Regions from separate parts of the Sporosarcina contaminans genome, predicted to be linked through region 1. Evidence: predicted binding sites of a transcription regulator. Region 1 holds the regulator's gene; each other region holds the start of a gene.

What was found. The regulator CtsR, encoded in region 1, represses protease genes until heat stress. The targets are predictions, from matches to a motif close to ATGGTCAATAAAGGTCAAACA.
Region 2: clpP (ATP-dependent Clp endopeptidase proteolytic subunit ClpP) is a predicted target of CtsR. The motif match lies at 2,237-2,257, and genes of this name have one in related genera.
Region 3: ACFQ38_RS14440 (ATP-dependent Clp protease ATP-binding subunit) is a predicted target of CtsR. The motif match lies at 1,898-1,918, and genes of this name have one in related genera.
Region 4: ACFQ38_RS16490 (ATP-dependent Clp protease ATP-binding subunit) is a predicted target of CtsR. The motif match lies at 2,176-2,196, and genes of this name have one in related genera.

The regions. Positions count from the first base shown of each region.
Region 1 is NZ_JBHTLT010000134.1:12,529-16,745, forward strand. Features, by position in the region: gene ACFQ38_RS18300 (hypothetical protein) at 1-730, shown strand, start outside; gene ACFQ38_RS18305 (GNAT family N-acetyltransferase) at 978-1,556, opposite strand; gene ACFQ38_RS18310 (hypothetical protein) at 1,696-1,863, shown strand; gene ACFQ38_RS18315 (CtsR family transcriptional regulator) at 1,946-2,416, shown strand; gene ACFQ38_RS18320 (UvrB/UvrC motif-containing protein) at 2,442-3,005, shown strand; gene ACFQ38_RS18325 (protein arginine kinase) at 2,995-4,077, shown strand.
Region 2 is NZ_JBHTLT010000129.1:38,226-42,442, reverse strand. Features, by position in the region: gene ACFQ38_RS16915 (TPM domain-containing protein) at 1-811, opposite strand, end outside; gene ACFQ38_RS16910 (LemA family protein) at 808-1,386, opposite strand; gene clpP (ATP-dependent Clp endopeptidase proteolytic subunit ClpP) at 1,551-2,183, opposite strand; tRNA gene ACFQ38_RS16900 (tRNA-Arg) at 2,330-2,401, shown strand; gene ACFQ38_RS16895 (ring-cleaving dioxygenase) at 2,486-3,424, opposite strand; gene ACFQ38_RS16890 (HPr family phosphocarrier protein) at 3,632-3,889, opposite strand; gene whiA (DNA-binding protein WhiA) at 3,931-4,217, opposite strand, start outside.
Region 3 is NZ_JBHTLT010000119.1:31,365-35,581, forward strand. Features, by position in the region: gene ACFQ38_RS14440 (ATP-dependent Clp protease ATP-binding subunit) at 1-1,822, opposite strand, end outside; partial or broken gene ACFQ38_RS14445 (hypothetical protein) at 2,007-2,629, shown strand; gene ACFQ38_RS14450 (IclR family transcriptional regulator domain-containing protein) at 2,613-2,855, opposite strand; gene ACFQ38_RS14455 (Type 1 glutamine amidotransferase-like domain-containing protein) at 3,187-3,843, shown strand; gene ACFQ38_RS14460 (ABC transporter permease) at 4,085-4,217, opposite strand, start outside.
Region 4 is NZ_JBHTLT010000128.1:3,179-7,395, reverse strand. Features, by position in the region: gene ACFQ38_RS16505 (prolyl oligopeptidase family serine peptidase) at 181-948, shown strand; gene ACFQ38_RS16500 (metal-sulfur cluster assembly factor) at 999-1,307, shown strand; gene rraA (ribonuclease E activity regulator RraA) at 1,600-2,085, shown strand; gene ACFQ38_RS16490 (ATP-dependent Clp protease ATP-binding subunit) at 2,206-4,217, shown strand, end outside.

The sequences.
Region 1 (4,217 bases):
ATATATTCATGGTTTTTGGAACTCAATTATCGGGAAAAAAGATGTGAAATTGCCTTCAGACGAAGGAGTAGAGGCGAATGTCAGCCCGGTATTCGATGAAAATGGGCATATGTATTATTTCACTGACTTTACGAGCCCGAAAGAGGAAGTTGATTCGATGTTAGGCTATGCGCTAACGGATGGTCGAACGGGCGAAGGGATTTATTATACAGGTAATTTGGAAGAATCGTATATGGATTCCCAAGGCACTTTACAAATAATCGAGAAGAAGTTCATTGAAAAGAAATGGTCCGGGGAAATGCCGGTACTTTATAACTTTTACGGTGAAGCGAGTTGGCTGACGCCGGTGCTTGATTCAAATGGGTTCCTACAAAACTACTTTATCGTTTCGGCGGCGAATCCCGAGATCTCTGTCTATGCAAATTCGCCGAATGAGGCATTGAAGCTTTATAAAACAGCTTTGCAGCGTGGCGGCAGTACGGTTGATGGAAGCTCGAATGCTGAGGAAGTGAAGACGACGGTCAATGTTGTCCGTGTATATAAAGAACGTGTAGGCGACTTCACGATTGTTTCCGTGTTGGGTGATGATGGCAAAAATTATATCGTATCGACGGAAGCAATTCCGCTTTCGATCTATGTACAGGAAGGCGATCGTCTCGCCATTACGTTTTACGAAACAGGAGAGCTATTCCTTACTGTGAAAGAAATGAAAAATTTAACAATCGAATAGTAAAGAGGCAGCCGTCTTATTTTCTGGGGGCTGCCTTTTCCTGTTGTAAGTCGACAAATTGCTAAGTTAGGTGACATTCATGACATATTCCTCTTTAAGTCCATCCGTAAAAGGCAATGCTCGGATAAAGGCGAACAGTTTGTCGAATTCTGTTTCATTACTGCAAGATGTTTAAAGAGTTTCACGCGGGCTGGAAAAGGAATAAAAAAAGCGGAGGGAAAATCCTCCATGTAGCTAATGATTCCTATCATGAACGAAAGGAATCTAAAATGTTCTTTTTCCCTTCTGTTTTAAAAGTGAGAACTTTATCGGTCGGTTCGTATTGATCGCCGTAGAAAGTCTCATCCTTATACGTGTGGATTTCTTCGTATGTTGTTTTCATCGCTTCGTAAACCGCTTCTTCATCTGCTTCGGTTGGCGACCAATAGAGAATTTCCATTTCATTTTGCTTACCTGTTGATAGCGATCTTCTACTATAACCAATTCTTCTTGCATGGTGAAATTGCTCTCTGGCATAAAACCGCAGTCTTTTCTCGGTATCCGTATCTTTATAATCGAGCGGCTCCACTTCAAGTATAATCGGTTTTCCTTTCTGTTTTAATGATGCTATTAACTTTTTGCCTATGCCCATGCCACGTGATTTTTCGGAGACATATAAATAATCGATAAAGATGAATGTTTCCGTTTCTGCATACATTAGAACGTGGTGGAGGCCTTCTTCTTTTCGATAAACATTATTTTTATCTTTCAAAAGTGCATCCATATGTTCTTTCGACTTCATTTCTTCAATTGGAAAATATTCGCTAAGCTTATCATACCAGTTCATTTTTAGATTCTCCTCCGTTAATAGGTGTGAAAATATGCATAAGATAGAACATGAATCATCAGCTACTTGAATGCCCCTCTGTGTTCAAGATTCAACTGATTATAGAGCGAGTATCGGGTGTGCAAATGGGGTAGAGAGGGTGAAAAGGACGGACATGATAAAAGATGATTGTTTGCCTCAATCATCTTCATCCGTCCTAAGCCCGCTCGAAGAAGAGGAAAAAGAGGTCAGAAAAAATCCTCAAAAAGATAAATACCCGATTTTTAAAACTTTAAACATACATCTTTTCACATTGCTTATCGATTGATTTTAAGGACTTTTTTCATGTACAATTAAGTCAAATATAGTCAAAGTCAGCGAATGGACATCTAAGAGAAGAGGTGAATAGGATGCGTAACATTTCAGATATTATAGAAGGGTATTTGAAGGCGATTATCGAAAAGGAAGATAAAGGCGCTATTGAGATTAAAAGAAGTGAAATTGCGGAAAAATTTCAATGTGTGCCTTCTCAGATCAACTATGTTATTAATACCCGATTCACATTGGAGCGCGGTTATGCGGTCGAGTCAAAACGGGGTGGCGGAGGATACATTCGTATTTATCGTATCCAAGCAAATTCGCATAAGGAATTGATCGAGCATATTTTGGAAGGATTGCAAAATGGAGCGACTTATACGATGGCTGAAGATGTAGTACATAGGCTATTGGAAGATAAGGTTATCTCCATGCGCGAAGCTAAAATCATACTTGCAGCGGTTGATCGTACGACGCTCCATTATCCATTGCCCGAACGAGATGTCATAAGGGCTCGAATTTTGCAGGCGATGCTATTGACGTTACTATACGAACAAATGGAATGATAAATTTGATAAGGACGAGGTGGCAATGATGAACTGTGACAACTGTAAAGAAAGACCGGCGTCTGTCATATTTACACAAGAAAGTATGAGCGGCACTTCGGAGCGACATCTTTGTGAAAAATGCGCATTCCAATCGCAAATGTTTCAATTCGATCCGAATCAGGAACCGTTGTCCATCCAACAATTCCTTTCTCATTGGTTTGGTGGAACAGAATTTCAGCCGTATCAGCAAACGAGGGAAAGTGCGCCGGAAGGGCCGAAATGTCCAGAATGTGAGTTGACTTTCAAACGCTTCATGGAAATTGGCAAATTTGGATGTCCGACTTGCTATGATACATTTAGAGATAAATTGCCGCGTATATTAGGAAAGCTTCATAACGGCCATACAAAACATGTTGGCAAGATTCCAATTTCATTCAATGAACATTTTGCTTTGAAGAAGAAAATAGAAGAAATTCGAGTGAGAATGCAAGATGCTATTGCGGAAGAGCGATTTGAAGAAGCTGCGATATTGCGTGATGAAGTAAATGAATTGAAGCAACGTCTATCAGAAAGTGGCGATGGAGGTGCAAACGGCCATGTCAATTGATAAATTCATGAAGCATGCGACTACGGGATGGATGACTTCTCACGGAGAGCAATCCGATATAGTTATGTCGACCCGTATTAGGCTTGCACGCAACTTGAGAGGGCATCGTTTTCCGATAGCGTCTACTGAAGAGGAAGCACAAAAGGTCGATGAAGCAGTTACAGCATCTTTGCTTAATTCTAATGAAAACGGGTATGCCTATATGAAGATGTCGGATATTCCCGCATTGGAGAGGCAAGTATTAGTAGAAAAGCATTTAGTTAGTCCTCAGTTGATAAATCCGGACCGCCATGGCGCTGTTATTTTATCAGAAGACGAGACGCTCAGCATCATGGTCAATGAAGAAGATCATATCCGAATACAATGCATTTATCCTGGTTTCCAATTAGAAAATGCTTACGAGCATGCAGATTCAGTTGATAATTATCTTGAAAATGAACTGCCGTATGCTTTCGATGAGGATTTCGGTTATTTGACGAGTTGTCCATCGAATACCGGTACTGGAATGCGGGCATCTGTCATGATGCATTTGCCGGCGTTGACCATTACGAAACAGATTGAAAGGATCATTCCGGCTATTACGAGATTAGGTATGGTCGTGCGCGGCAGCTACGGCGAAGGAAGTGAAGCGCCAGGGAATGTATATCAAGTGTCAAATCAGACAACGCTTGGTAAGACGGAAGAGGAAATTCTATCTGAGTTGAAAAACATTGTATTGCGATTAATTGCTCATGAAAGGCGCTCACGCGAACTATTGCTGTCTAAATCCAAAATCGCTTTGGAAAATAAGCTTTTCCGCTCATTGGGCATCATTTCATATGCAAGGCTATTGCCTTCGGGAGAAGCGGCGAGATGTCTTTCCGACGTACGCCTCGGCATAGACTTAGGCATTATTGAAGATATCGACATGATTATTTTGAATGAATTGATGATCTTCATGCAGCCTGGTTTTCTCCAACAATACGCTGGCTCCGAATTGACTGCGGAGGAAAGGGATATTTTTAGGGCAAAGCTATTTCGAGAAAGATTGCATGTCGATCGGCAATCAACAGAAAATTCCTCGGAAGAATGAGCGTCTGTTTTGCATTGATCGTGAACGCTCTGTATAATTAAGTCAAAGATAGTCAAAGTCAAAACGAGTAGTAGGTCGCCTATGTTTTATAGGCGGCGTCTCTCTCCCGTTATGTGAAGTTTGAAGGTCAGAATCGACCC
Region 2 (4,217 bases), on a different contig from region 1:
ACCAGCTTCTTCCTGCTCCTCCTCCGCCTCCGGAGCCGCCTCCGCCGCTGAAGCCGCCGCCTCCACCGAAGCCACCGCCGCTCCCGCCGCCGAAACCGCCTCCTCCGAAAGAACCTGGGAAGAAGATTGGGCCGCTGCTTCTTCTGCCACCCGAACCGCCACCGCCACCAGGGCCACCTCTACTGAAACGGTAAATTAAATAGATAATAATGAAGAGAATGACCGGCGCAGGTATTCCTAACCCTCCGCCTCGATTCGAAAGCTTATTGACAGTAGCCATTTCGCCATTCCATCCATACTCAGCCGCAATTTCGTTGTAATAGGATTTATAAGCTTCCATAATCGCAAGATCCGGCTGTTCATTTTTTAAATACGGAACTGCAACCTCATCCATAATCCTTCCTATTTTCCCGTCCGGCAAGGCGCCTTCCAGCCCGTAACCGACCGCAAGTTCAAAATGACGTTTTTGAGATGAATTTGGAATCGTTGTTACGACTAGCAACGCCCCGTTATCTTCACCGGCTTTCCCTAACTTATATTCCCTTAGCGCCTCGGTCGCATATACATCAACCGGTTCATCGCCAATGCTCGGCAACGTCAACACAGCTAGTTCAGCCCCTGTTGCTTGTTCCAAGTTACGACCAAGCCGATTCAACTCTTCTTTCTGTTCATAAGACAAAATTTGTGCATGATCTTGAATGAAGTAATCATATTCGTTCCAATTGGGGATTTCGGCTGCCAACACCCCGATTGGCATGTATACGAACAGTAGACATGCGACCGCGAACGATCGAACAAATTTCCGAATCACTCCTTGTCATCTCCGAAATCGACTTCAGGAGCTTTGTTTGCAGCCTCTTCTGCTTGGAAATACTCTTTCTCGTCAAATCCGAAAATTGAAGCGACTAATTTGCCCGGGAACCGTTTCACTTGTCGATTGTATTGGGAAACAACATCATTATAATCTTTTCTCGCAAAACCGATCCGGTTCTCTGTTCCAGCCAACTCATCCATCAGCTGCGTAAAATTTTGATTCGCTTTTAATTCTGGATAATTTTCCACAACTACTAATAAACGCCCTAACGCATTCGACAGCTCTGTATCTGCAGCTGCTTGCTCCTCAGGTCCAGAAGCGCCAGCCAATCTTGCACGCGCGTCAGAAATTTCCGCAATAACTTCTTTTTCATGGCTTGCATAGCCTTTAACGGTGTTCACCAAATTCGGAATAAGATCAAGCCGACGCTGCAGCTGGTTTTCAACTTGCGCATAGGACTGCTCAACATCCTCTTCCAAGTTAACGAATTTGTTGTAGCTTGGCACCAATAACATTGCTACAATCGCTAATAATACAATGATTATAGCAATCGGCCCTAATAATTTTTTCATCTTACCACTCCCTACTCATCGATACTTTTTCATACCCGTAGCGTCTATCCATCCAAACTTCCCTCTTTCCCTTTCTATCGTATGAACATCTAAAAGGTTTCAAACATTTCAAAGTCAAATAAAAATGCCAGTGCCCTTTAACAGGCACCAGCATATCAATTTCATTATTTTAAATCTTTCATATCGCTACGCGTAATAATATGGTCGATCAACCCATATTCCTTCGCACGCTCAGCAGTCATGAAATTATCGCGATCTGTATCTCTCGCGATCACTTCCACTGGTTGCCCAGTACGTTCAGACAAGATCGTATTCAACTTTTCACGTAAGAAAAGAATGCGTTTTGCAGCAATCTCAATTTCTGTTGCTTGCCCTTGTGCACCGCCAAGTGGTTGGTGAATCATCACTTCAGCGTTCGGAAGCGCATAACGTTTCCCTTTCGTTCCAGCTGTCAACAAGAATGAGCCCATTGAAGCGGCCATCCCAATACAAATCGTTTGAATGTCAGGTTTAATGAACTGCATCGTATCATAAATCGCCATCCCTGCAGTAATGCTTCCGCCAGGGCTGTTAATGTAAATGGAAACATCCTTATCCGGATCTTCCGCTTCCAAAAATAAAAGCTGCGCTACGATTGAGTTCGCGACATTATCATCAATCGCGCTACCTAACATAATAATACGGTCTTTTAGAAGACGGGAATAAATATCATACGCCCGCTCACCCCGGTTTGTTTGCTCAATAACTGTAGGTATTAAATTCATTCGACTTTTCCTCCTTTTGGATGAATCAATCATAATCGCTCTGTTGAAACTTTACCCATTTCAACTGTACATCTATCATACAGATGTTGGTCAATAAAGGTCAAATATAACGCATTGAAAATAGCTATTGCATAATTTCCATATTCTTTGTATAATGAATCTTGTCTGTTACAAAAATTGCCCTCGTGGTGCAACGGATAGCACGTGAGATTCCGGTTCTCAAAATGTGGGTTCGATTCCTGCCGAGGGCGTAAAAACAATAAACTGCCGAAAATGTCTTTCATGACATTTTCGGCTTTTCTTTTGCAAATTTCTTTTCTTTGATGATAAACAAACTATTCAATCGGTGCAAGATTTTCTTCGATTTCCGTACGACGTTCTTCCAAAAACGGCGGTAAATCTAATCTTTCCCCTAACGTTTCGACATCCCCGTCAATCGTAAACCCAGGTCCATCCGTTGCGATTTCGAACAAAATGCCATTTGATTCCCGGAAGTACAAGCTTTTGAAATAGAACCGATCTACAATTCCTGAGGAATGAAAACCATGCAACCGCACTTGTTCTTCATAATAGGACAGCTCCTCATCATCTTTAACACGAATCGCTAAATGGTGAATGCTGCCTCGACCAGGCTTTTCTGCGGGACCATCATCACTTTTCACGACGATTTCTCCAAAAACATCGCCTTTAGCCGAACGAAAGATCGCTTCATCTTCTGTCCGGGATACTTCAGTATAACCCAAAATATTTGTCAACGTTCCTGCGATTTTATTCATTCGGCGCACGGTTATTTCGACTGCTCCCATTCCCAAAATCTGATGCTCAATCGGAACTTCCGATTTTTCCCACACCTCATAATGCGGCAGTCTCTCACCTTTAGAAACTAACAACACCATGCGCAATCCTTCGGCATCTTCAAAGTGAAGGGCTTGGCGATTCGCATACGTTGTCACTTCACCATGCTTTACATTATGCTCTTCAAATCTTGATTTCCAATACGATAAACTCTCCTCTGTGGGAACGACTAATCCAATTCTCGTAATGGCATTTGTCCCACGATAAGAACGGCCTGCAAAAGGCATTTCAAAAAATGTAAGCTCAGTGCATGGACTTCCCGTCCGATCGCCGTAAAACAAATGGTACATCGATGGATCATCTTGGTTTACGGTAACTTTCACACGGCGTAGCCCTAAAATCGTACGATAGAAACGGTTATTGTATTGGGCATCTTTCGTTAACATAGAAATATGATGATGTCCTTCAATTGGATACATAAAGCGATTCCTCCTATATAGGATCATGATTACCTTCACTTTATCATTCAAAACTTCTATCAACAAGAAACTTGTCTTGAATTCGAGATATTTTTCCCACCATAAGCGTTTACCTCTTCTTATAGGATGAAATCGATTCGCTCAATCAATTTCCCATAAATAGAAAAAAGCCATCTCCTTACTAAGGAAACGGCAATCTATTCATTATTAATTTTCATTTTCAACAAGCTGTGCTAGTCTTTCAATTGCTTGCTCTTCGTCTACACCTTCAGCGATTAAAGAAACCGTCGTTCCGCGAGCTACCGCCAAACTCATTACGCCCATAATGCTCTTCGCATTCACTTGGCGTTCATCTTTCTTTAAAAATACATCTGCTGTAAACTTATTCGCCTCTTGCACAAAAAGAGCCGCTTGTCTCGCCTGCAATCCGGTTTTCATATTCACTTCTACAGTTTTTTCCGCCATAATCAATAGACTCCTCTCTATTCAATCCTATTCAGTTTTTTCTATCCGATGCCGCTACTTCGCAAGTTTTCGGCAATTTCCTCGATTTTTCTCAATCGATGATTGACCCCTGATTTGCTGACAGTCCCGCCGGATACCATTTCACCTAATTCCTTAAGAGTAACATCTTGGTATTCGATTCGTAAATGGGCAATCTCCTGCAGCCGTTCCGGCAACTGATCAAGACCAATCGTATTTTGAATGAACTTAATATTTTCCACTTGCCGCTGTGCAGCACCGATCGTTTTATTCAAATTGGCAGTCTCGCAATTAACGAGCCGATTGACAC
Region 3 (4,217 bases), on a different contig from region 1:
CAATCGCATCGAAACGGTTCAAGAATTCAGGCTTGAAGTAGTTTCCAAGTGACTCCAGCATGGAGACGGATTCATGTGTCGTTTGATTGAACCCGACACTTACTTTTTTCTCCCCTGTTCCGGCGTTACTCGTCATAATGATGACGGTGTCTTTGAAGCTCACTGTTCGACCGTGTGAATCGGTCAATCGACCATCTTCCATAATTTGAAGGAACATATGTTGAACATCAGGGTGCGCCTTTTCGATTTCATCAAGCAATACAATCGAATACGGGTTGCGGCGAACTTGTTCCGTTAATTGGCCTGCTTCTTCGTGGCCCACATAGCCCGGAGGTGAGCCGATAATTTTAGAGACAGCGTGTTTCTCCATGTATTCGCTCATATCGAGACGGATTAATGTGTCACGGGAACCGAATAATTCTTCCGCCAATACTTTTGTAATTTCCGTTTTACCGACACCTGTTGGGCCGACGAATAAGAACGATCCGATTGGACGATGTTTTGACTTCAAGCCTGCGCGGCTTCGTCGGATTGCCTTTGCGATCTTTTCGACCGCTTCTTCTTGTCCAATTACTTTTTTCCGCAGGTTGTCGGATAGGTCTTTCATTTTTGCCTGTTCAGAAGCTTGCAGTTTCGTTACAGGGATGCCTGTTTTCTCTTCGACGATCGCTTCGATGTCTTCAACGGTCACTTCATACATTGAAGCCCCGCCTTGTTTCGCATTTTGTAGTTGTTGTCGCAATTGAATTTCTTCCTGGCGCAATGTTGCAGCCTTTTCATAGTCTTCCATTTCTGCAGCCTGTTCTTTTTGTTGAACGATTTGTTCCAATCTCTTGCCGATTGAATCCGCATCTGCTGAAGACTGTTTCAAATTCAAACGTGCTCCCACTTCATCCATCAAATCAATTGCCTTATCCGGCAAAAACCGGTCTTGGATGTAGCGCTGTGACAATGTGACGAATGCCCGGATCGCTTCATCCGAATAACGTACTTCATGGAAAGCTTCGTAACGGTCTTTAATGCCGTGTAAGATGGTGATCGCGTCCTCCGCAGAAGGCTCTTTGACAATGATCGGCTGGAATCGGCGTTCGAGTGCAGCGTCTTTCTCGATTTGACGGTACTCTTTTAACGTCGTTGCACCGATCAGTTGCATGCTGCCACGTGCCAATGCTGGTTTCAACATATTTCCGGCATCCATTTTGGAGCCTTCCGCCGAACCTGCACCAACGAGAAGGTGAATTTCATCGATGAACACGATAACCTCTTTCCGGTTTTCGATTTCTTCAATTAACTGCTTCATGCGCTCTTCAAATTGACCGCGAATGCCGGTGTTCGTAACGAGTGAAGCGACGTCCAATACATAAACTTGTTTGTTCAATAGTTTTGCAGGGACATCGCCTTCATGGATTTTCAAAGCTAATCCTTCTGCAATTGCTGTTTTACCGACACCTGGTTCCCCGATGAGTACCGGGTTGTTTTTGTTTCTTCTATTTAATGTTTCAATAACGCGTTTCACTTCTTGATCGCGGCCGATGACTGGGTCAATTCGCCCTTCCTTGGCGTCATTCGAAAGATTTTTGCCAAGTTGGTCTAACAAGCCGTTTCCTTGATTTCCATCAACTTCTCTAACTTGTGTATATGCTTGAGGATTGCCGTTCGCTTGGAAAAATTGATTGGCATCATTGCCAAATGACGGCATCTTCATTTGACCTTGAATCTCTTGAAAACAAGTATGGCACAAATTCATTTGCAACCGTTGATGATTCATTTGAAGCCGTAAGCTCATTGTCGCTTCGTTTATACCGCAATGTTGACATTTCATAAAGCATTTCCTCCTTATCGTATTAATCATTTATGTTATTTGACATTGACTATCTTTGACTTATGACTTTATTATACTCTGACCTTTTTTGACTTTCAAGTTTTTTGATTGATGCACACTTCGTCATACTGTCCAAGCCCTTTTATTTCTACTCCATATGCTGTTTGAGAAAGTAGGTGATAAAATGAATCGCGATGGATATAACGAGTTACGTATAAATCACACAAGTCTACAATCAGCACATCAAGAGTGTATCGATCGCGCCTATCGTATCCCGGTCTCCCTAAGTACGACAACTCACTTAAATGACAACCTACAAAAATTTATAGATCGTTTAATTGAAGAGATCGAGGATGCTCTGCTCTTTCTGCGTACACTACCGTTAAGTGAAAGTTACCCCGAAGCCATCTTAACTGATATTCGCCGATTAGTTTCATCGAGCTTTGGCATGTTGGCGCTAAACCTTCGTCGCTTCAAAGTTCGTACGATCGAGACGAATACAGGTCCCCCTGCAACATTTACGCCAGTCTGGCAAGGGTCGGTCTATTCACAAGTCGAACCTTCCATGGCTTATCAATTTGGACTCCCCCTTTTATTAGTAAGAGAAGAAGATACCGACGCAAATAACGGTATTTGGGCAGGAGGCATTGCCCCACTTAATCGATTCATCGTATGCATTCCGAAACGCAAACGGTTGAGCAATTCTTTGAAACACCAGAATGGAGATCAGCGTTCGCCAATTGGTGCGCACACGTGAGAAATGCGTTCTATATTCAAACAGAGCCAGATTTCAAATATAAATGCTAATGGTGCCTTCCGGAATTAGCCGTTGCAGCAAGGCATCCGTATTATGAGGAGGCGCATCTGCTATCATCGTTTTATTAGCGGCCCCGATGTTCATCGGTATGCGTTCATCAATAAGATCAATGATGCGTACATTCCGCGGACTATCAATTCGGTCTATGAGACTAGAGACATCATCGTTCGGTGTATTAAGGTATACGGTTTCTTCTACTTCTTTTGCCAATTTCAGTGTATACGGATACTGAACCTACAGATGGATGGGTCTATACAAATGAAACGATTGAGGAGATAATAAATAAGCAAATGGTGCCTAATTCTAACCGGTTTTTATTTGTGCCATATTTTTTAATGTATACAGAAGTGACAAGGAACGATGGAAGTGTCACCAATAGATAAAACAACTTCGTAAGAATTACTATTTCAATTAGCAGCGTAATCCTTACAGAACTTGGGAGTGCATTGTGAGTAATAAAATGAAAGTATTTGATTGGTGACAAGAAGACAGAATGTGTAACGCAAGGAATAAATATTATTTATCCACTTTACTACAGGGGGTACTTATGAAAACTCACTATTATTTAGGTTGGTTTAATAATTTTTTCCCAGAGAATTTGGCTAGGGTGTTACAGGAGGATATAGCTGATAGAAAATCGCTTGTTATGATTAGCTCAAATCCGTCTGTTTTTGAAGATGATGGTGCTACTGAACGCTCATGGCTCGATCAGGCTGGCATTACGTTTGATGAATATCATTTAATTAATTACCGCGTACAGAAGGAAGATGCCCAAACGATACTTCAAAACGCTTCCGGCATTTTCTTGTTGGGTGGCAGTATTCTTAATCTAAATCGTTTTTTGAAGGAATATGAATTATCGGATTCAATAAAAAAAAGCAGCGCTGTTGTGATGGGAGCAAGCGCTGGTGCAATCAACATGTCTGCGAAATGGTTATGCTCGAAAAACTTTGGAGATGACGTTGAAATGAGCTCTGTTTACGACGGAATCGGTCTTGACAATTTTTCCGTCCTGTCTCATTTTGATCTTGAAAATAATATGGACCTTGTTCAACGCGAACTATCTCCCCTATCGGAAGAAATAAATATTTATGCGTCGAACAAAGATTGCGCTGTACGTGTAAAAGGAGATAAAATCGACATTCTTGGAAATGTTTATTTAATTTCCAACTCAAAGATTCAGAAATTGGATGAGACGCTCTAGTTGTATTGAATGGCTGTTAGCTTAATTGAATTAACTCCTAAATACAAAGTCTCTATTTTACATTTAGCAAAGAGGCTGAACTAGGTTTGAAGAGGTTTCCCCCTAGTTTCTACATTTGTATCTGTTGGTATGCTCTGTAAGATCGAATTGTGGAAATTAATATGGTGAAGAAAAGAATCGTGAAAAAGCCAATAATCAGCAAGTATCCTGGTAGAAATACACAAAACAGCATTGCTATGCCTCACCGCAATTTCGATAAATAATAATGCGTGCGGCTCCGACCTATGGACAACGTATTCCGTATCGTGCCATATTGAAATTCTTCGCCGATAAAAAAACTAATAAAAGCGCCGATGACGAGTAAAATCGTCAAT
Region 4 (4,217 bases), on a different contig from region 1:
AAAGAGAGCATAATAATAACGTTTCAAATAAAAAAACCTCTCCAACTAACTAAGATGTAATTGATACTATCTTATCTTTTGAAGAGGGGGTAAGTCAAAAAATTCCGCCATGCGGCCATTCTCTTTGTTTTTTCAATAAAACTTTGTTACGCTCATAAAAAAGAAACAGAAGGTGTTTGCATGACGGTCATTGTAAAAGAAGAGAATTGGAGCAACATTCCATTATTGCATATTGTGGAGGAAAATCTTGAAAATAGCAACCTTCCGACAGCCATTTTCCTACACGGTTTTACAAGTGCAAAGGAACATAATTTACATTACGCATATAATATCGCGAAACAAGGAGTGAGAGTACTTCTTCCGGATGCACATCTCCATGGCGTTCGAGATGAAAATTTGGATGAAGTCCAACTGAGCCTCCGATTTTGGGAAATCGTATTGACGTCGATTGAGGAAATGAAAACTCTCCATCAGGAACTATCTGCCAGAGGTACGAATAAAATTACAGTTGGAGGTACATCGATGGGGGGCATTACGACATTAGGTTGCTTAACGGTCTATCCTTGGATCGATGCGGCTGCTGTCATGATGGGTTCACCAGGCTTCGTTGAACTCGCAAAAGCGCAAATGTCGCAATTTGAACGACGCGGATTCAAATTGCCGATCACGGATGAAGAACGGAAGTCTTTATTGGATACATTGTCTATATTTGATTTGACGAAGCATCGATCAGCGTTGAATCACAGACCAGTCCTTTTCTATCACGGAGAACAAGATTCGGTCGTTCCTTATGAGCCAACGTTCAATTTTTACAATGCCGTAAAAGAGGATTATGCTGACGATGTAGAGCGATTTCAATTTATCTCTGAACCATCTGCTGGACATACAGTATCAAGATCTGCAATGCTGCGAGCATCCGATTGGCTGGCAAGTTATTTGAAGGAGTAGGCAGAACTTTGCTATGATGAAGATAATAATGGACGGAAAGGGGAATATCAATGAATGATGATATGAAAGGCAGCATCATGGGTGCACTTGAAAATGTGATCGATCCTGAGCTTGGCATCGATATTGTCAATTTAGGGCTTGTATACAATGTGGACTTAGACGATGAAGGCACTGCAAAGGTGGACATGACACTAACCTCTATGGGATGTCCGATGGGTCCGCAAATCGTCATGAATATTAAGCAAGAACTATCTGAGCTTCCTGAGGTGAAAGACGTAGATGTCAATATCGTCTGGAATCCGCCTTGGTCACGCGACAAAATGTCCCGCTATGCAAAAATGGCGTTAGGCGTACGATAATCCATCTTGTCTTGTGAGATTAAAATAGATTATTGCTATCAGTAAATGCGGCTCAAGTCGTTTTCAATCACTCGCGTTCTGTTTCTTCTGTCCCATAGCGACAAAGATTCAAGCGATAGAATGCGTGGCGTATTTTTTTGCGATATTCCATTAAGCGGCATTTATTTCAAGCATAGCTTCTATGGAACAAGTTCTATTTATGAAGAAGTTATATGATGGGGAGAAAAGGCTGTTTGACGTTTGTCATTCAGCTTTTTTTGATAAACAAATCGCACTGAAAGGGGAATACAGCATGGAGTTTAAAACTGCAGATTTATGTGATGAATATGCCAAGGAATTATCATTTTGCACAGCACCATTCCATTCATTCGGAAAACGAAAACGTTTTTCAGGTCCAATCGTTACTGTAAGAGCATTTGAGGACAATGTTTTGGTAAAAGAAGCACTTCAATCTTTAAAAGAAGGAGACGTATTAGTCGTAGACGGTGGAGGGTCGATGAGATGTGCAATGTTGGGGGACAAGTTAGGGAGCATTGCGACAGAACGTAAAGCGGCAGGAATCATTATTAATGGTTGCGTTAGAGATTCCGCAGACTTATCAGAAATGGATATCGGCATTTTGGCGTTAGGCACGAATCCTTTTAAAAGCAATAAGGAAGGCAAGGGAGAGCGAGGCGTGTCTTTGTTTTTCGGGGATATCGATTGGGTCGAAGGCCATTATGTTTATGCAGATGAAGATGGTATCGTTGTCGCGAATCGCCAGTTATTGCATTCATAAATATGTTTTATTGATTATCGTGCGGGTAGGAGAATAGAGCAAGCAAAAAAATGTACAGTAACGCTATTTCTCCTTATAATTTAATTAATCAAAGATAGTCAAAGTCAAACAATGAGGTGAATGCAGATGAGAATGGACGGCGTGCAAGAAGACCAACGTACACCGCTTGAACAATTTGGGCGAAACCTTGTAGAAGATGTAAAAAGCGGCAAAATGGATCCTGTTATCGGCAGGGATGAAGAAATTCGTAATGTTGTGCGGATTTTATCGAGAAAGACGAAAAATAATCCTGTATTAATTGGCGAGCCGGGAGTCGGGAAAACGGCAATCGTGGAAGGACTTGCGCAACGGATTGTAAAAGGCGATGTGCCGGACGGGTTGAAAAACAAGCAAATATTTGAATTGGATATGAGTGCTTTAATTGCCGGGGCAAAGTTTCGTGGTGAGTTTGAAGAGCGTCTGAAGGGCGTACTGAAGCAAGTGAAAGATAGTGAAGGGGAAATTATACTTTTCATTGATGAAATCCATACGATTGTCGGTGCTGGCAAAACGGAAGGAGCAATGGATGCGGGCAATATGCTGAAGCCGATGCTTGCGCGAGGAGAATTGTATTGCATCGGTGCAACGACTTTGGATGAATATCGCTTATATATTGAAAAAGATCCAGCATTGGAAAGACGTTTCCAGCAAGTATTTGTGCGGGAGCCTTCTGTAGAGGATACGATATCCATTTTACGAGGGCTGAAAGAACGGTTCGAGCTGCATCATGGTGTCCGAATCCACGATCGAGCAATCGTGGCGGCCGCTACATTGTCAGACCGTTATTTAACAGAGCGTTTCATGCCGGATAAAGCGATTGATTTAATTGACGAAGCGAGCGCAATGATCCGCACGGAAATTGATTCTATGCCGCAAGAGCTTGATTCTGTCACTCGCAGAATGATGCAACTTGAAATTGAGGAACAAGCATTGCAAAAGGAGAAGGATGCAATAAGCCAAACCCGTTTGGAAGCGTTGCGTGAAGAATTACGTGATTTGAAAGATTCATCTGCTGACATGAGAGAGCAGTGGAATAAAGAAAAGGAAGCATTGCGAAAAATCCAAGAGAAGCGTGAAGAACTGGACCGTTATCGCCGTGAATTGGAGGATGCACAAAACCGGTTTGATCTAAATAAAGCTGCCGAACTCCAATATGGCAAAATTCCAGAATTAGAAAAGGAACTCCAAGCTTTGGAAGTGCCACTTGCAAACAGCCAAGAGCAAAGACTTTTGAGAGAAGAAGTAACAGAAGATGAAATTGCTATGATTGTGGCGCGCTGGACAGGAATCCCAGTGACAAAATTGGTAGAAGGAGAGCGAGAAAAGCTACTGCGCCTTCGTGAAACGCTTGAGGAAAGGGTTATCGGCCAAGATGATGCAGTCCAGTTAGTAACAGAGGCGGTATGGCGTGCTCGCGCAGGCATTAAAGATCCAAATAAACCGATCGGTTCTTTCTTGTTTTTAGGGCCAACAGGTGTCGGTAAAACAGAGCTCGCAAAAACATTGGCCGCCACACTTTTCGATTCGGAAGATCATTTCATCCGAATTGATATGTCCGAGTATATGGAAAAACATAGTGTTTCCCGTTTAGTAGGTGCACCTCCGGGATATATCGGCTATGAAGAAGGCGGACAATTGACAGAAGCGGTAAGGCGCAATCCATATTCAGTCGTTTTGTTAGATGAAATCGAAAAGGCACACCCTGATGTCTCCAATATTTTGCTTCAAATTTTGGATGATGGACGAATTACTGATAGCCAAGGAAGATTAGTTCATTTTACGAATACAGTTGTTATCATGACTTCCAATATCGGTTCAGCCTTCTTGTTGGAAGGCCAGTTCGATTCGGAAGACCATGCGACAGAAGACCTTGTCATGGCTGAACTGCGTCGACATTTCAAACCGGAGCTGTTGAACCGGATGGATGACATTATTATCTTCCATTCATTGTCGGGAGACACCTTCCGATTAATCGCTAAAAAGCTATTGGAAGACTTAGTCAAACGTTTGCAGGAGCAAGAAGTAGAGCTGATTTATAGCGATGCTGTACTGGATTGGATTGTTAAAGAAGGAACTGATCCTGATTTCGGCGC